One region of the Robinsoniella sp. RHS genome, then DNA from elsewhere that is predicted to be linked to it. Evidence: riboswitches for the same ligand, from Rfam matches in the RefSeq annotation. Region 1 holds a riboswitch; the other holds the start of a gene.
The links. Region 1 has a riboswitch for thiamine pyrophosphate ahead of RHS_RS10085 (thiamine-binding protein). Riboswitches for the same ligand answer to the same signal wherever they lie in the genome.
Positions count from the first base shown of each region.

Region 2: it holds a riboswitch for thiamine pyrophosphate, as region 1 does, so the genes downstream of both, thiC (phosphomethylpyrimidine synthase ThiC) here and RHS_RS10085 (thiamine-binding protein) in region 1, are expected to answer to the same signal.

Region 1 covers NZ_JNGB01000018.1:133,415-141,498, forward strand. The annotation lists gene rapZ (RNase adapter RapZ) at 1-634, shown strand, start outside; gene whiA (DNA-binding protein WhiA) at 646-1,614, shown strand; gene RHS_RS10080 (HPr family phosphocarrier protein) at 1,607-1,861, shown strand; TPP riboswitch at 1,876-1,986, shown strand; gene RHS_RS10085 (thiamine-binding protein) at 2,093-2,389, shown strand; gene RHS_RS10090 (ABC transporter permease) at 2,358-3,122, shown strand; gene RHS_RS10095 (ABC transporter substrate-binding protein) at 3,237-4,352, shown strand; gene RHS_RS10100 (ABC transporter ATP-binding protein) at 4,481-5,221, shown strand; gene uvrB (excinuclease ABC subunit UvrB) at 5,538-7,520, shown strand; gene uvrA (excinuclease ABC subunit UvrA) at 7,522-8,084, shown strand, end outside.
Region 2 covers NZ_JNGB01000045.1:6,871-14,954, forward strand. The annotation lists gene RHS_RS17820 (response regulator transcription factor) at 1-280, shown strand, start outside; gene RHS_RS17825 (cell wall metabolism sensor histidine kinase WalK) at 273-1,568, shown strand; gene RHS_RS17830 (thiamine phosphate synthase) at 1,558-2,166, opposite strand; gene thiH (2-iminoacetate synthase ThiH) at 2,255-3,385, opposite strand; gene RHS_RS17840 (thiazole synthase) at 3,595-4,362, opposite strand; gene thiF (sulfur carrier protein ThiS adenylyltransferase ThiF) at 4,449-5,270, opposite strand; gene thiS (sulfur carrier protein ThiS) at 5,274-5,468, opposite strand; gene thiC (phosphomethylpyrimidine synthase ThiC) at 5,570-6,883, opposite strand; TPP riboswitch at 7,023-7,126, opposite strand; gene eis (enhanced intracellular survival protein Eis) at 7,274-8,084, opposite strand, start outside.

The DNA of each region.
Region 1 (8,084 bases):
AATGGTAATAGAAGGATTCCATTATGAGATCCTCTTTCTGGATGCGGCAGATGCAGTTCTTGTGAAACGTTACAAGGAAACCAGAAGAGCCCATCCACTTGCAAAAAACGGCAGAATTGATAAGGGAATTGCCGCAGAGCGGGAACAGCTGGTTTTCTTAAAACAGCATGCGGATTATATCCTGGATACCAGTCAGCTGCTGACCAGGGAGCTGAAGCTGGAACTGGATAAGATATTTGTGCAAAACCAGGAATTTAAAAATATCATGATTACTATTTTATCCTTCGGCTTTAAATATGGGATACCAAGTGATTCAGATCTGGTATTTGATGTACGCTTTCTGCCAAATCCTTTCTATATTGAAGAGTTAAAGCACAAGACCGGAAATGACAGGGAAGTACAGGACTATGTTATGGGATATGACATAGCACATGAATTTTTGAATAAACTGACCGATATGGTAGAATTTCTCATACCGAATTACATTATAGAAGGAAAAAACCAGTTGGTCATCAGCATTGGCTGTACGGGAGGAAAACACCGTTCAGTAACATTGGCAAACAGGCTGTTCGAAACCCTTGGTCCCAAGGATGAATACGGACTGAAAATAGAACACAGGGATATTAATAGATAAGAGGGTGTGTTATGTCTTTTTCAAGCGATGTCAAAGAAGAATTATCAAGACAGTCCAGCAGCGCGAGACATTGCCAAATTGCAGAAATTACCGCAATCATAAGTATGTGCGGTGGTATATCCATCTCCAGCAAAGACAAATACAGTGTAAGAATCCAGACAGAAAATATCGCAGTCGCAAGAAAGTACTTTACTTTATTGAGAAAAACCTTTAATATAGAGACGGAGGTTTCTATCAGACAGAATGTGTCTGTAAGAAAAAGCCGCGTGTATATGGTTTTGGTAAAACGACACGAAGATTCACTTATGATTTTGAAGGCTGCCAAGCTCCTGAATAAGGATATGGAAGTAGAAGAAAATCTTTCCATAGTGAATAATATGGTGATTCAGAACACATGCTGTAAAAGGGCATTTATCAGAGGCGCTTTTCTGGCAGCAGGTTCGATCAGTGATCCGCAGAAGTTTTATCATTTTGAAATTGTCTGCACGACCATACATAAGGCAGAACAGCTGCAGGCGATTATAAATAGTTTCGATCTGGATGCCAAAATCGTAGCCAGAAAGAAATATTATGTTGTCTATATTAAAGAAGGCGCACAAATAGTCGATATATTGAATATCATGGAGGCACATGTGGCACTTATGAATTTAGAGAATGTCCGGATTTTGAAGGACATGCGCAACGAGGTGAACCGAAAGGTTAATTGCGAGACGGCTAATATTCATAAAACAGTCAGCGCGGCAGTAAAACAAATAGAAGATATCAAGTATATTCAGTCAACGGCAGGATTTGAGAGTCTGTCCGAAGGATTGGCTGAAATGGCAGAACTACGGTTAGCCCAGCCGGATGCGACACTAAAGGAATTGGGAATGTTGTTAACACCTCAAGTTGGAAAATCAGGAGTAAATCATAGATTGAGAAAATTAAGCAATTTAGCGGATGAGCTAAGAGAGAACAAGGAGGAGAAACATTATGATTAAAAAACCTATCACAATTCAGATTCCAAGTGGATTGGAAGCAAGACCGGTAGCACTTTTGGTGCAGGTGGCAAGCCAGTATGAGAGCGATATCCATGTAGAATGTGGTGACAAGAAAGTGAATGCTAAGAGTATAATGGGTATGATGACTTTGGGCCTGGTAGCAGGTGAAAATGTTAATGTCATTGTAGAAGGCAGCGATGAGCAGGAAGCTATGAACAATATTGAAAAATATTTAAGCAGCAAATAATAATTATAAAAGCAACAAGAAATAAGGGGAGTCGGGAGAACCCGGCTGAGAGTAAACTACACCAATGTTTAGACCCATAACCTGATCTGGATCATACCAGCGTAGGGAAATATACCAATGGAGCAGTTTTCGTAACTTTAGATAAATTGCAGCTGATTGATAAAACCCTATCGAGTAGATAGGGTTTTTGTTTTATATAAAATAATAATATAAGAAATGGAGAAATGAAAGATGAATGCAAGTGTAGCGATCCAAACTTTACCGGAAGCAAAAAATGATGAGGAATTAATCCGTATTGTAGATGAAGTAATTGCGTATATTAAAAGCACGGGTTTAAATTATTATGTAGGACCTTTTGAGACTGCAATCGAAGGTGATTATGATGAGTTAATGGATATTATCAAAGAATGCCAGCACATTGCAATACGCGCAGGTGCACCGTCTGTTGCGGCATATATTAAAGTTTCCTATAAGCCGGAAGGAGATGTACTTACGATTGAAAAGAAAGTTACAAAGCATCACCAGTAAGCTTTATTGTATCAGTGCGATCCTGGCTTTGCTTGTTTTATGGCAGGCGGCATCATCATTTGAACTGGTGCCTTCTTTTATGCTGCCGTCGCCGGTGGCTGTCATCAAAGCATTTGTAAGTGATTTCAACTTATTGATGATGCATTTGGGGACAACGCTGATTGAGGCTTTTCTGGGTCTGGGAATCGGCATATTGACCGGATTTCTGGCTGCGGTGTTGATGGATCGTTTTGAAGGGGTGTATAAGGCATTTTATCCGATCATGGTGATTACCCAGACGATCCCTACAATTGCCATTGCACCGCTTTTAGTATTGTGGATGGGATATGATGTTGCGCCGAAAGTTACATTGATTGTAATCGTAACTTTTTTCCCGATTGCAGTGGGACTTTTAGAAGGTTTCCGGGCGGCGGATAAAGATACCATGAATCTTATGAGATCCATGGGGGCAAGCCAGGGACAGATTTTTCGCTATGTGAAACTTCCCGGTGCGTTGGGCAATTTTTTTACAAGTCTTAAAATTTCAGTCTCTTATTCTGTAGTGGGAGCAGTGATTGCGGAATGGCTGGGTGGATTTCAGGGGCTTGGAGTATACATGACCCGGGTGCGGAGTGCTTATTCTTTTGATAAAATGTTTGCAGTAATTTTTCTGATATCAGCAATTAGTCTGGTTCTGATGTGGCTGGTAACAATACTGCGCAAGAAGTTGATGCCCTGGGATCATTTAGAATAATACATGAAAAAAATGTGATTTATAAATAGTAAAAACATTTGCAAATATTTGCAACAGTGAATGTAATTCGATTAGTGAATATATTTGAAACAGAGAATTTAGAGGAGAATACAAATGAAAAAGAATTTATTGGCGGTTACGTTAAGCCTGACTATGGTTATGGCTCTGGCAGGCTGCGGAACCAGTGCGTCAAAAGGAGAAATAACCGGTGCATCCGGTGATACACAAGCTGTAGAGACAGAAAATCCTGCAGCACAAAAGGACAGTACGGCAGAAGACGGCGGAGAAGCGCAGTCAGAGAGCCAGGCAAAAACAGCAGGAGAAAAGACAAAGCTCACATTTGTACTGGACTGGACACCGAATACCAACCATACCGGACTCTATGTAGCTCAGGAAAAGGGATATTTTGAGGAAGCCGGTCTGGAAGTTGAGATTGTACAGCCTCCGGAAGATGGTGCTACGGCACTTGTTGCTTCCGGAAAAGCACAGTTTGGCGTGGATTTCCAGGATTCGCTGGCTCCTGCATTTGCAAGGGAAGATCCGCTTCCGGTAACGGCAGTTGCAGCTGTGATCCAGCATAATACATCCGGAATTATTTCCAGAAAAGGGGAAGGCATGGACGCACCCAAAGGGATGGAAGACCATGTTTATGCTACCTGGGATCTACCGGTAGAAAAAGCGATGATTGCAAATGTAGTAGAACAGGATGGCGGTGATTTCAGTAAAGTGAAACTGATTCCAAGCACAGTAACAGATGAAGTGACTGCTCTGAAATCAAAACAGGTGGATGCTATATGGGTATATTATGCGTGGGGTGGTATTGCTACAGAGGTAAATGACCTGCCAACAGATTATTTCGCATTTAAGGATATCAACCCGGTATTTGATTATTATACCCCTGTTATTGTAGCCAATAATGATTTTCTGAAAGATAATACGGATGCAGCAAAGGCATTTATGTCGGCTCTGGCAAAGGGATATGAGGATGCCATTAAGGACCCGGCTGGTGCGGCGGATATTCTCTGCAAGGCAGCACCGGAATTGGACAGCAAACTGGTTCAGGCGAGCCAGGAATATTTAAAGGACCAATATCAGTCGGATGCAAAGAGCTGGGGATATATCGATGCGGCAAGATGGGATGGGTTTTATGGCTGGCTTAATGAAAACAAGCTGGCAGATAAAGAAATTCCTGCAGGATACGGTTTTTCCAACGAGTATTTACCACAATAAGCAGCACGATTCAGTGGGACAAGTGTGAAAGAAAATCGCTTTCACACTGCTGATTAAGATATAGCACAGCTTTCACACTGCTGATTAAGGAATAGCACAAGCCAGCTTGCACGATTCAGGGGGACAAAATGATAAAATTAGCGGCAAACCATATATCAAAGGCATTTGAAGATAAACAGATATTATCAGATGTATCAATAGAGGTAAGTGAAGGGGAACTGGTCTGCCTTCTGGGGGTCAGCGGTGTGGGAAAGACCACACTCTTTAACGTTATTTCAGGGCTGGCTTCACCGGATGGCGGAGAAATTTTACTGGATGGAAAAAATATTACCGGACAGGCCGGGTACATTAGCTATATGCTTCAGAGAGACCTGCTGCTTCCGTACCGGACAATTGAAGATAATGTGGCGCTCCCCCTTCTGGTAAAAGGTATCGGGAAAAAAGCGGCGAGAGAAAAAGTATCTTCCTATTTTAAAGAATTTGGATTGGAAGGAACAGAGAAAAAATATCCCAGCCAGCTTTCCGGTGGAATGAGGCAGAGAGCGGCGCTGCTAAGAACCTATATGTTTTCTCAGGGAGTGGCACTTCTGGACGAACCGTTCAGTGCCCTGGACACGATTACAAAAGGTGCAATGCATAAATGGTATCTGGATGTCATGGAACATATCCGGCTGTCAACCATATTTATCACCCATGATATAGACGAGGCCATTATCCTGTCAGACCGCATCTATTTATTAACCGGGCAGCCAGGGCAGATTACAAAAGAAATCCGGATACAGGAGCCAAAGCCCCGAAGGGCTGATTTCAACCTGACAGATACATTTCTGGATTATAAGCGGGAGATTATAAAAGCGTTAGAACAATAAGAAAAGCTGTTATATAAAGGGAGACCTTGATATAATGGCTTTTTTTAGGAATGAGAAATATTGTAAAAAAGCAAACAAATGTTTGAAAAATAGTGTGGGCTGTGGTATACTAGGACACAGTTAATAATGATGAAAAAAGAATCTGAAGTTTTTGCAGAAAGCGAATTTGAATAATATCGGATTTTGCAGGACAAAGAGTATGTGAGCAATTATGATGGATTATTGTTGGAAAGCAGTGAAGGATTAGCGTAACCTGCAAAAGACAGACATTCTTTGAACCTATACTTTTTCGGTCACCACGGAGGTAAAATACATTATGGAGTTCAAATTACAATCAGAATATCAGCCCACCGGCGACCAGCCGCAGGCTATAGCCGAGTTGGTTCAGGGCTTTAAAGAAGGCAACCAATTTGAAACGTTACTTGGAGTCACAGGTTCCGGTAAGACCTTTACGATGGCAAACGTCATCCAGCAACTACAAAAACCAACCCTGATTATCGCACATAATAAAACCCTTGCTGCCCAGCTTTACGGTGAGTTTAAGGAGTTCTTTCCGGAGAATGCGGTGGAGTATTTTGTGTCCTATTACGATTACTACCAGCCGGAAGCCTACGTCCCTTCATCGGACACCTATATAGCGAAGGATTCATCCATAAACGATGAAATAGATAAGCTTCGGCTTTCAGCGACCACATCCCTGGCAGAGAGAGATGATGTTATCATTATATCCAGTGTTTCCTGCATTTATGGATTGGGAAGCCCGGTAGACTATAAGGAGATGGTAATCTCACTGCGCCCGGGAATGGAAAAAGACCGTGACGAAGTGGTTCATAAGCTGATTGACATTCAGTATGACCGGAATGATATGGACTTTAAGCGTGGTACCTTCCGGGTAAGAGGGGATGTACTTGAAATATTTCCGGCAGATTCCAGTGATACGGCTGTAAGAGTGGAGTTCTTTGGAGATGAGGTTGACCGTATCGTAGAAATCGATGTATTAACGGGTGAGATTAAAAGTTCATTGGAGCACATTGCCATTTTCCCGGCATCCCACTATGTTGTTCCCATGGAGAAAATACTGGAAGCAGCAGCCAATATTGAAGAAGAGCTGAAGGAACGAGTGGCATATTTCAAAAGTGAAGACAAGCTACTGGAGGCTCAGAGAATTTCCGAGAGAACGAATTTTGATATAGAGATGATGAAGGAAACCGGATTCTGTTCCGGTATTGAAAATTATTCCAGACATTTATCGGGATTAGAGCCGGGAGCGACCCCTCATACACTGATTGATTATTTCCCGGATGATTTTCTGATGATTATAGATGAGTCTCATAAGACGGTACCCCAGATTCGGGGAATGTATGCAGGTGACCAGTCCAGAAAGAGTACCTTGGTTGATTATGGATTCCGGCTGCCCTCTGCAAAAGACAACAGACCATTGAACTTTGAAGAATTTGAAAATAAAATTGATCAGATTATGTTTGTCTCTGCAACACCGGGAGATTATGAAGAACAGCATGAACTGCTGCGAGCACAGCAGATTATCCGGCCGACGGGACTTTTGGATCCCCAGGTTGAAGTTCGCCCGGTAGAAGGCCAGATCGATGATCTGGTTGGAGAAGTAAATAAAGAAGTAGATAAAGGCAATAAGATTCTGATTACAACCCTTACTAAGCGCATGGCTGAAGATTTGACAGATTATATGAGGGAAATTGGAATTAAAGTGAGGTATCTGCATTCGGATATCGATACATTGGAGCGGTCTGAAATTATCCGCGATATGCGTTTGGGTGTATTTGATGTTCTGGTTGGAATTAACCTGTTAAGAGAAGGTCTGGATATTCCGGAGATTACCCTTGTTGCAATTCTGGATGCGGATAAAGAAGGTTTCCTGCGTTCCGCTACCAGTCTGATACAGACAATAGGACGTGCGGCCAGAAACTCAGACGGGCATGTTATCATGTATGCAGATGTGATAACGGATTCTATGAGACTGGCAATTGGCGAGACACAGAGAAGGCGTGCCGTGCAGGAAGCTTATAACCAGGAGCATGGAATTACCCCTCAGACCATTAAAAAAGCGGTACGTGATATTATCAGTATATCCAAGGCAGTGGCTAAAAATGAAATGGAATTCGAAAAAGATCCGGAATCCATGAGCAGAAAAGAACTGGAAAAACTGGTTGGAGAGGTTCAAAAACAGATGAAGCAGGCAGCGGCAGAATTAAACTTTGAAGCAGCTGCAGATTTACGTGACAAGATGATCACACTAAAGAAACAATTACAGGAGATAGAATAGAATGGCAGTAAAAAATGGTAAGCAGTATATAAAAATAAGAGGAGCTAACGAGCATAATTTAAAGAATGTTACTTTGAATATTCCCAGAAATGAATTTGTGGTTTTGACCGGGCTAAGCGGATCGGGTAAATCTTCCCTGGCATTTGATACTATTTATGCAGAAGGGCAGAGACGATATATGGAGTCTCTGTCATCCTATGCAAGACAGTTCTTGGGACAGATGGAAAAACCTGAAGTAGAGAGTATTGAAGGTCTTCCGCCGGCGATTTCCATTGATCAGAAATCAACGAACAGAAACCCCAGATCCACAGTTGGAACGGTTACGGAAATTTATGACTACTTCCGTCTGCTGTATGCCAGAATTGGTATCCCCCACTGTCCGAAGTGCGGGAAAGAGATCGCGAAGCAGACGGTGGACCAGATGGTGGATCAGATCATGTCCTTGCCGGAAAAATCAAAGATTCAGCTTCTTGCACCGGTAATCCGGGGCAGAAAAGGCGAGCATACGAAACTGTTTGAGCAGGCAAAGCGCAGTGGCTATGTCCGTGTCCGTGTAGATGGGAA
Region 2 (8,084 bases), on a different contig from region 1:
TTATGATGCGTCACAGAAAAAACTCTCACGGGGAGAACTGACCTGTGCCCTGTCACGTCGGGAGGGTGACCTGCTGGAGGCTTTTTTAAATAATTCGGGTAAAATTCTTCCCCGTATGACCCTGTTAACCCGCGTCTGGGGACCGGATGCCTCTGTGGAGGAAGGGAATCTGGATAATTATATCCATCTCCTGCGAAGGCGTCTTACCAGTGTCAGCAGCACACTTACCCTGAAAACGATCCGTGGGATCGGATATAGCCTGGAGGATACAAATGTTTAGAAAATTACACCGTCAAATGACACTTTTCTGTACTATGGTGACCGGACTCATCCTGGTCGCCATGTCCTGCATCTGTCTGACCATAGCTGAATCCGGCATCAGAGATATCAGTTATTCCTCTTTTATAAATAACATAAATTCACTCTACTCTTATCTTGAGAACCAATCAGTCATTACTCATACCTGGATTACTCAGATGGAATACAATTACCATATACAGCTGGATATAAAAGACACCGGAAACAATCTGGTATTCGACTCCCTGAATCCATCTCCCGCTGCCGAAAAGCTAACTGCCCAGGCAAACGAAACTGCTTTGCAGACCTTCGGACTGGATATTGACAATTTTGGAAAAAACAGTGTGCTGTCCAAACATGAAGAATTTAAAATGACAGGAGAGGATGGAGAACTTTATTATGCCTCGGTAGCTCTGATTCCCAAAGACAGCGGTTATCTTAGTATAACTGCCATCTCTCCTTTTACCTCCCAGAAATCTCAGATCTTTCGCCAACGTATGCTTATTGTACTCGTTGATCTGTGCGCTATTATACTTCTCGGTATTTTTTCCTGGCTCTTTACACGCCATATGATTCGCCCATTAAAAGAAAACCGGGAAAAGCAGGTACAATTCGTCGCTTCTGCATCCCACGAGCTCCGCTCTCCCCTCACGGTTATTACAAGCAGTCTGTCCGCACTGAAAATTGCAGGCAAAGAGGATGCCATACGATTTATCCACGCAATGGAATCAGAAGCGGCCCGTATGGCAAGGCTGATCAATGACATGCTTACCCTTGCAAATGCAGATGCCAGAAACTGGACCATTCAGCGGGAGCCCACGGAACTTGACACACTGGTTTTAGAAACTTATGAAAAATTCGAGCCCCAGGCTTTGGATAAGAATATGGATTTTGCCTTTCATATTCCAGAGCAGTCGATTCCCCCGCTTCTCTGTGATCCGGGACGGATTGGTCAGATTCTGTCCATCCTGCTGGACAATGCTTTCTCCTATACTCCTGAAGGCGGAAAAGTGAGTATTTCCCTTACATTTGGTTCCGGCAAGTTCCAGATTGCTGTGACCGACAGCGGTCCCGGCATCGCGGATGAGAATAAAAAAGCGGTGTTTGACCGGTTTTACCGGGTAGATGCATCCCATAAAGATAAGGAGCACTTTGGACTTGGTCTCTGTATTGCAAAGGAAATAATAAAACTGCATAAAGGAAGGATCTGGATTGAGGATGCCCCAGGAGGCGGGACAAGCATTATGATACTGCTGCCTGTTACCTCATAAAACCTGACATCATGCATCCGCCCTTTGCTCCGGCGCGGATTACCTCCTGTATATTGTCCGGTGATATCCCCCCAATGGCATAAACCGGAATACTTACTTTTTGGCAAACTTCTTCTAGAAATGCAAGCCCCCGCCCGGGAATTCCTTTTTTACAGTCCGTCTGAAAAATGTGCCCTGCGATCAAATATCCGGCACCCAGAAGCTGTGCTTCTTCTGCTTCTGGGGCACTGTGAACCGACACCCCCACCGCCTGAAACTCTCCCAGTACAGTACTGTGTAAATTACAGGTGCTGCCTGCTCCGGTATTCACTCTTTGCTGTACTGTATTTCCTGTATATTTCCTGAGCATCTCCATAGAGATCTGCACTTCCGGATTCTGCAGTTTTTGAGCGGTTTCTATAAACTGATTGATTACCAGCGGTTTCCCATACTCCTGACAGATCTCTTTGCATTTTTCTGCCAGTGCTTCATAATCATCGGAAGAAAGATCTTTCTCCCGTAATACAATTTTCTCTATCTCCTGCCTATCCGCCAGTTCCCTTATCTTCGTTAAGAAATTTCCTGTACAAAGTTTTCTGTTGGTTATACACAAATACATCTTCTGCCTCCCGGGTTTTCCACAATTGAGATTATATATACTACACGCCCCCTGCATAAAACCTGTAAACATGCATTTTGTCCCTGTATTACACTCTGATATAATCCACATAGACAGGCTGCAGTCCCTGGGCAATAATTGCCCGCTTCACGTCTTCTACATTTCTGGGGTCTGATATTTCGAACTGTTCATCGCCTTTTGCCTCTTCTCCATGCCCTCCAACGCTTACCTTTACCCCCGCTGATATCTTAGTGGCGCACATACCAATGACATGATCCCGGAAGCCTTCCCTTTCCCGGGTAGAAATGGTTATCCCTGCAAATGGCATGAACAGGCGATATGCCAGCATGACCTGAAGCAGCTGGGTTTCGTGAACATCTTTGGGATTGATCTTGTCATTATTAATAATTGGACGAAGCCTTGGCGGAGAAAAAGCAATCTCCGCATGGGGATATTTCTGCTGAACCAGATAGGCATGCATTCCGGTTGCAAACGCATCCTTACGAAAATCATCCAAGCCTAAAAGGGCGCCAAAGGCGACGGAACGCATTCCTCCTTTCAGGGCTCTTTCCTGGGCATGAAAGCGATATGGATAAATACGCTTGGGACCACTTAAATGGAGTCGTTCATACCTTATGGGATTGTAGGTCTCCTGATAGACACAGACGTAATCTGCACCGCAGGTATGCAGATATTGGTACTCGTCCGTATTCAAAGGATAAATTTCAACCCCCACTAAGGCAAAATACCTTGCTGCTATCCTGACTGCCTCTCCAATATAGTTTACATCAGATGCCTTTCTGGATTCTCCTGTTAATAGTAAAATATCCTGTAATCCGGTGGATGCGATATTCTTTAATTCCTCTTCTATTTCTTCCATGGAAAGTTTTCCCCGTAGAATTCGGTTTTTACAATTATAACCACAGTAAATGCAGTTATTTTCACAATAATTTGCAATATACAATGGAGTAAAAAGTGAAACTGCATTTCCAAAATGCTTTCCCGTCTCTGCCTTTCCTTTTCTCGCCATCTCTTCTAAAAAGGGTTCTGCCGCCGGGGAAAGAAGCGCCGCAAAATCTTCGGGAAGCAGGCTTTCCTTTGCCAGCGCCAGTTTTACATCTTTGGCGGTGTAAGCTTCATAATCATATATATTGACCTTTTCCAGAACCTTATCCATAATATCGGATTGTAAATCTTCCATTCCCGGCTGATATTCCATATGGTTTGTCTCTTCCGTGATAAACCTGCCGGATCTAATACCGGAGACCCCTGCTTTGGGATACTCCGGTTTCTTCTCATTTTCTGTACTCAAACACACTCTAGTTTCCTTTCTTTCATTCGAAATCTTAAGTTGCAAGCTGCCAGAGCATTCATTTTAATTAAAGCAATTTTCAAATGCTCTCTGATTCAATCATATTCATACGTGCTCTAATCCTGTAAAAATCCGGTCAATGGACTGGATGCTTCCGCCATCTGTTCCAATACCCGGCCTGGTCCTGCCAGATATGCCATTCTTCCTGATATTACCGCCAGCTTGAATGCTGCTGCCATCTGTGCCACATCTCCTGCCGTTGCAATTGCGGTATTTGCCATAATGGCGTCTACCCCCATTTCCATTGCCTCACATGCCTGGGAAGGCCTTCCGATTCCGGCGTCAACGATGATCGGCAGGTCAATTTCTTCCACCAGCATTTTGATAAATTCCCTGGTACACAGACCCTTGTTGCTTCCAATTGGAGCTCCCAGAGGCATAATGGCTGCTGCTCCTGCATTTACCATATCTCTGGCTGCATTTAAATCCGGGTACATATAGGGCATTACAATAAATCCTTCCTTTGCCAGTACTTCTGTTGCTTTGATTGTCTCATAATTATCCGGAAGCAGATATTTGGAGTCGTGCACAACCTCAATTTTTACAAAGTCACCGCAGCCGATTTCCCTTGCCAGACGTGCAATGCGGACCGCCTCTTCCGCCGTTCTGGCACCGGATGTATTTGGCAGTAAGGTAATGCCTTCCGGCATATAGTCCAGGATGTTTTCTTCCCCGCCTACATTGGCACGGCGAAGTGCCAGTGTAGCCATTTCCACTCCTCCATTTTTAATAACTGCATTGGTCATCTCTAATGAAAATTTGCCTGATCCCAGGATAAACCTGGATTCAAAGGCATGACCGCCTATGATTAATTTATCTTCCATTTCTGTATCCTTTTCCTTTCGAAACATTTATGATGAACCTGTATTCCTGCGTTTGCCGCAGATATTCTATTGATGCAGACCGCGCACTATACGTCCGTGATTCCAAGTATCAGACGCAGAACCATATTGGCCTGATGTCCGGCACACACCTGGACTCTGGGTGCCATCAGCCCTCTTCCTTCCTTTGCTTCATTTTCCATATCCCCGCACACATAGAGCCTTGACATCTTACGCACGGTCTTTATTTCATTGGCACTGTCATATCCGGCCATCCCGGATGCGGAAACGATTGTGGATTCCGGGAGTTCCATCAGTACCGCATTTACCAGAGCCGCCTTGGCTTCCGGCCTGTCAAATGCTTCACATATAATGGGATATTCCTCAAATATACCCGCCGCATTTTGTGAGGTTACCCTTCTGTCTATTGTCTCTACCTGGATAAAAGGATTGATCTGGGCAATCTGTTCTTTTAATGCCTCTGTTTTCTTCTTACCCAGATGGGAAACCAGATAGTTCTGGCGGTTTAAGTTACTCGGTTCTACTACATCAAAATCTACCAGCAAAAGCTTCCCTACGCCTGTCCTTGCAAGCATCACCGCAATGTGAGATCCCAGGCCGCCCAGTCCCGCTACTGCGACACAGGCATTGTTCACTTTTTCCCAGACCCCGGGGGTGTGCCTGGATGCCATCATGGCCTCCAGCTCCTCTTGCCCCGGCAGCACCCCTCTATGTATAAAAAACACCTCATCCATCTCTTTTAATGTTCTTGTCCCACTGATGAATTCTTCTATGGGAACAGAAAAACCATTTAAGATTACGATATCCTCTTCTTTGCCGTACTGTCCTTTTAATTCCGCCAGGGTATTGCACTGAATTTTGGTGATCTTTCCATTTAATTTTATCTGCATTGCTCAACCTCCGCCTACGAAACTGACGATTTCCAGGCAGTCCGCATCGTTTAAAACAATGCCTGCAAATTTCCCTTTTGGTACGATTACTCCATTTAATTCTACAGCGATTCTGGAAAGATTATAATTTTTTTCTATCAGAAATTCTTCCAGCGTTATTGTTTTTACTAGTTCTGCTGTCTGTCCATTTATTTTCATGATTTATATCCCGTCCTGTTTCTTTATTCCCACAGCAGCGCGGCAAGCGGACCTGCCTATATGTAAATTGGGAGACTGCCGTGAGGGTCTAATATAAATTTTTACTTTTCCGTACAGAATTCTACCTTTTTGCCTTCCAGGATCATATTTGTAGTTCGGACTGCACACATTTTTCCGCACATGGAACAGGTATGGCGGTCCGCCGGAGGTGTGCTTTCAAAATACTCTTTTGCCTTCTTTCCATCAATTGCGATGTCAAACATTTCATCCCAGTCCATCTTATGCCTTGCTTCTGCCATACGGTTATCAATATCTCTGGCTCCTTTGATTCCTTTGGCGATATCTGCTGCATGGGCTGCGATCTTGCTGGCTACAATGCCTTCTCTTACATCACTCACATCCGGCAGGCGCAGGTGTTCCGCCGGAGTAACATAACATAAGAAGTCCGCTCCGTTTGCAGCCGCTATTGCGCCTCCGATTGCGGATGTAATATGATCATACCCCGGTGCAATATCCGTTACCAGAGGGCCCAGAACATAGAATGGGGCATTATGGCAGATTCTCTTTTCCATTTTCATATTTGCAGCAATCTCATCCATTGCCATATGTCCCGGCCCCTCTACTAATACCTGCACATCCTTTTCCCATGCCCATTTAGTCAGGTTGCCGATTTCTATTAACTCCGCAATCTGTCCCGCATCGGAACTGTCTGCAATGCATCCCGGACGCAGAGCATCTCCGATACTGATTGTCACATTATGTTCCCGCAGTATATCCAGCACTTCATCATAGTATTCAAAGAATGGATTTTCGTTTCCCGTCATTTCCATCCAGGCGAACAACAGGGAACCTCCTCTGGAAACAATATTCATTTTCCGTCCTGCCCTGCGGAAGCTCTCCACCGCTCTGCGGTTTAATCCGGCATGGATAGTAACAAAATCAACGCCTTCTCTTGCATGTGCTTCTACCACTCTTAAAAAATCCTTTGCCGTGATCTCTAACAAATCTTTCTCTAAATAACCAATGGCATCATACATCGGTACCGACCCAATCATTGCCGGAGACATCTCAATTAATTTTTCCCGGAAGTCATGTGTTTTTCCATAATTACTCAGGTCCATGATTGCTTCTGCTCCAAAATCAATTGCCATCTGCACCTTTTTCAATTCCCGGTCATAATCCTTACTGTCCCCTGAAATTCCCAGATTTACATTTATCTTAGTGCGAAGTCCGCTTCCGATTCCCTCCGGAGAGAGAGAGGTGTGATGTACATTAGCCGGAATTACTGCCTGTCCGGATGCCACCAGTTCCATTAATTTGGGAACCTCCATTTCTTCTTTTGCCGCTACAATCTCCAACTGCGGTGTTACAATTCCTTTCTTTGCTGCTTCCATCTGCGTGTAATATGCGCGCATTTGCTGTTCCTCCTTATGTGTTTGTATTAACGAATAGCAAATGCCTGGTTTATTGCATGAAAAAAGACAGGTAATTGCTTACCTGCCAGTTCACTCTGTTTTTCATAAAAAAATGTTCACTAAAAAGTGAACATCCAACTATTACTCATCGAATGCTCCCTACCACAGTGTTAACTGTCAGGTTCAAAGGGTTAGATATATACATATCAATCTCAACTATTATTAGTTCCCCTGCATAGCTATTCAGTTAGTGTTATTATAGGCGTGTGGGATTTAAATGTCAATAGGGGGGGTGAATCTTTTCGTCCTGTGAAATTAAAATAAAGGCCGAAATCCACCTAGTGTAATTTCAGCCCTTATTTTATAAGCACAGAACGGGATATCACTAATTTAGAAATAATCGGAAAAATATGGTTTTCCCACCGGTATTAGCCGTTCTAATATCTGTACCATATAATATTCCATATCAAGCCTGTCATTTTCATACAGATACGAAGGCCTTTTGTATCCCATTAACATTGTGGTCAGAGTTTGTATATCTAACTCTACGATATTCGTAAGCGGCAGATCATTTTCCTGATCACAATATGTCTTCTGATCCTTCCAGTAAATCTGAAAATCTCCTTCATTCCAGGGCGCCATATTATCATGAACAATTAAATGAATATGAAAGTCTTCCGGCATTACCTGAAATGGATACTGCAGAATGAATTCCCGGACATCTACAATCCTTGCCATAATATAAGGTGCAATGGTCTCGGTGATTTCACTGTCTTCCAGAAGAAAAGCAAGGGGTTCCCCGGTATAATTATATCCTTTTACTTCAGTAATCATTGAAAAATGAGAACTGATATAATTCCAGATTCCATGTCTTGCTTCTATATTCAGATAGAGAATTTCTTTGACGTTAAATACTTCATTTTCAATAGAATATACAATATACCCCAGCGGTTTATGCTCTTCACTGTAATAGATTGCCGCAATGACATCATCGGATTCCCAGCGCCAGTATTCTTCCCATGCCAGATCGTCCCTGATTAAAGCTCCGTGTCTTTGGACTGCAAAGTACCGGTAAACGTTCTTTAAGTCTTCATGATCCCATTCTACTCTTTCTACCATACCGGGAACGGGTTGCTTCTTGGGCAGCTGTGTATCCTTAATGCTGAACTTAATCTGATCTGATACAATTTCCCATCCCTTT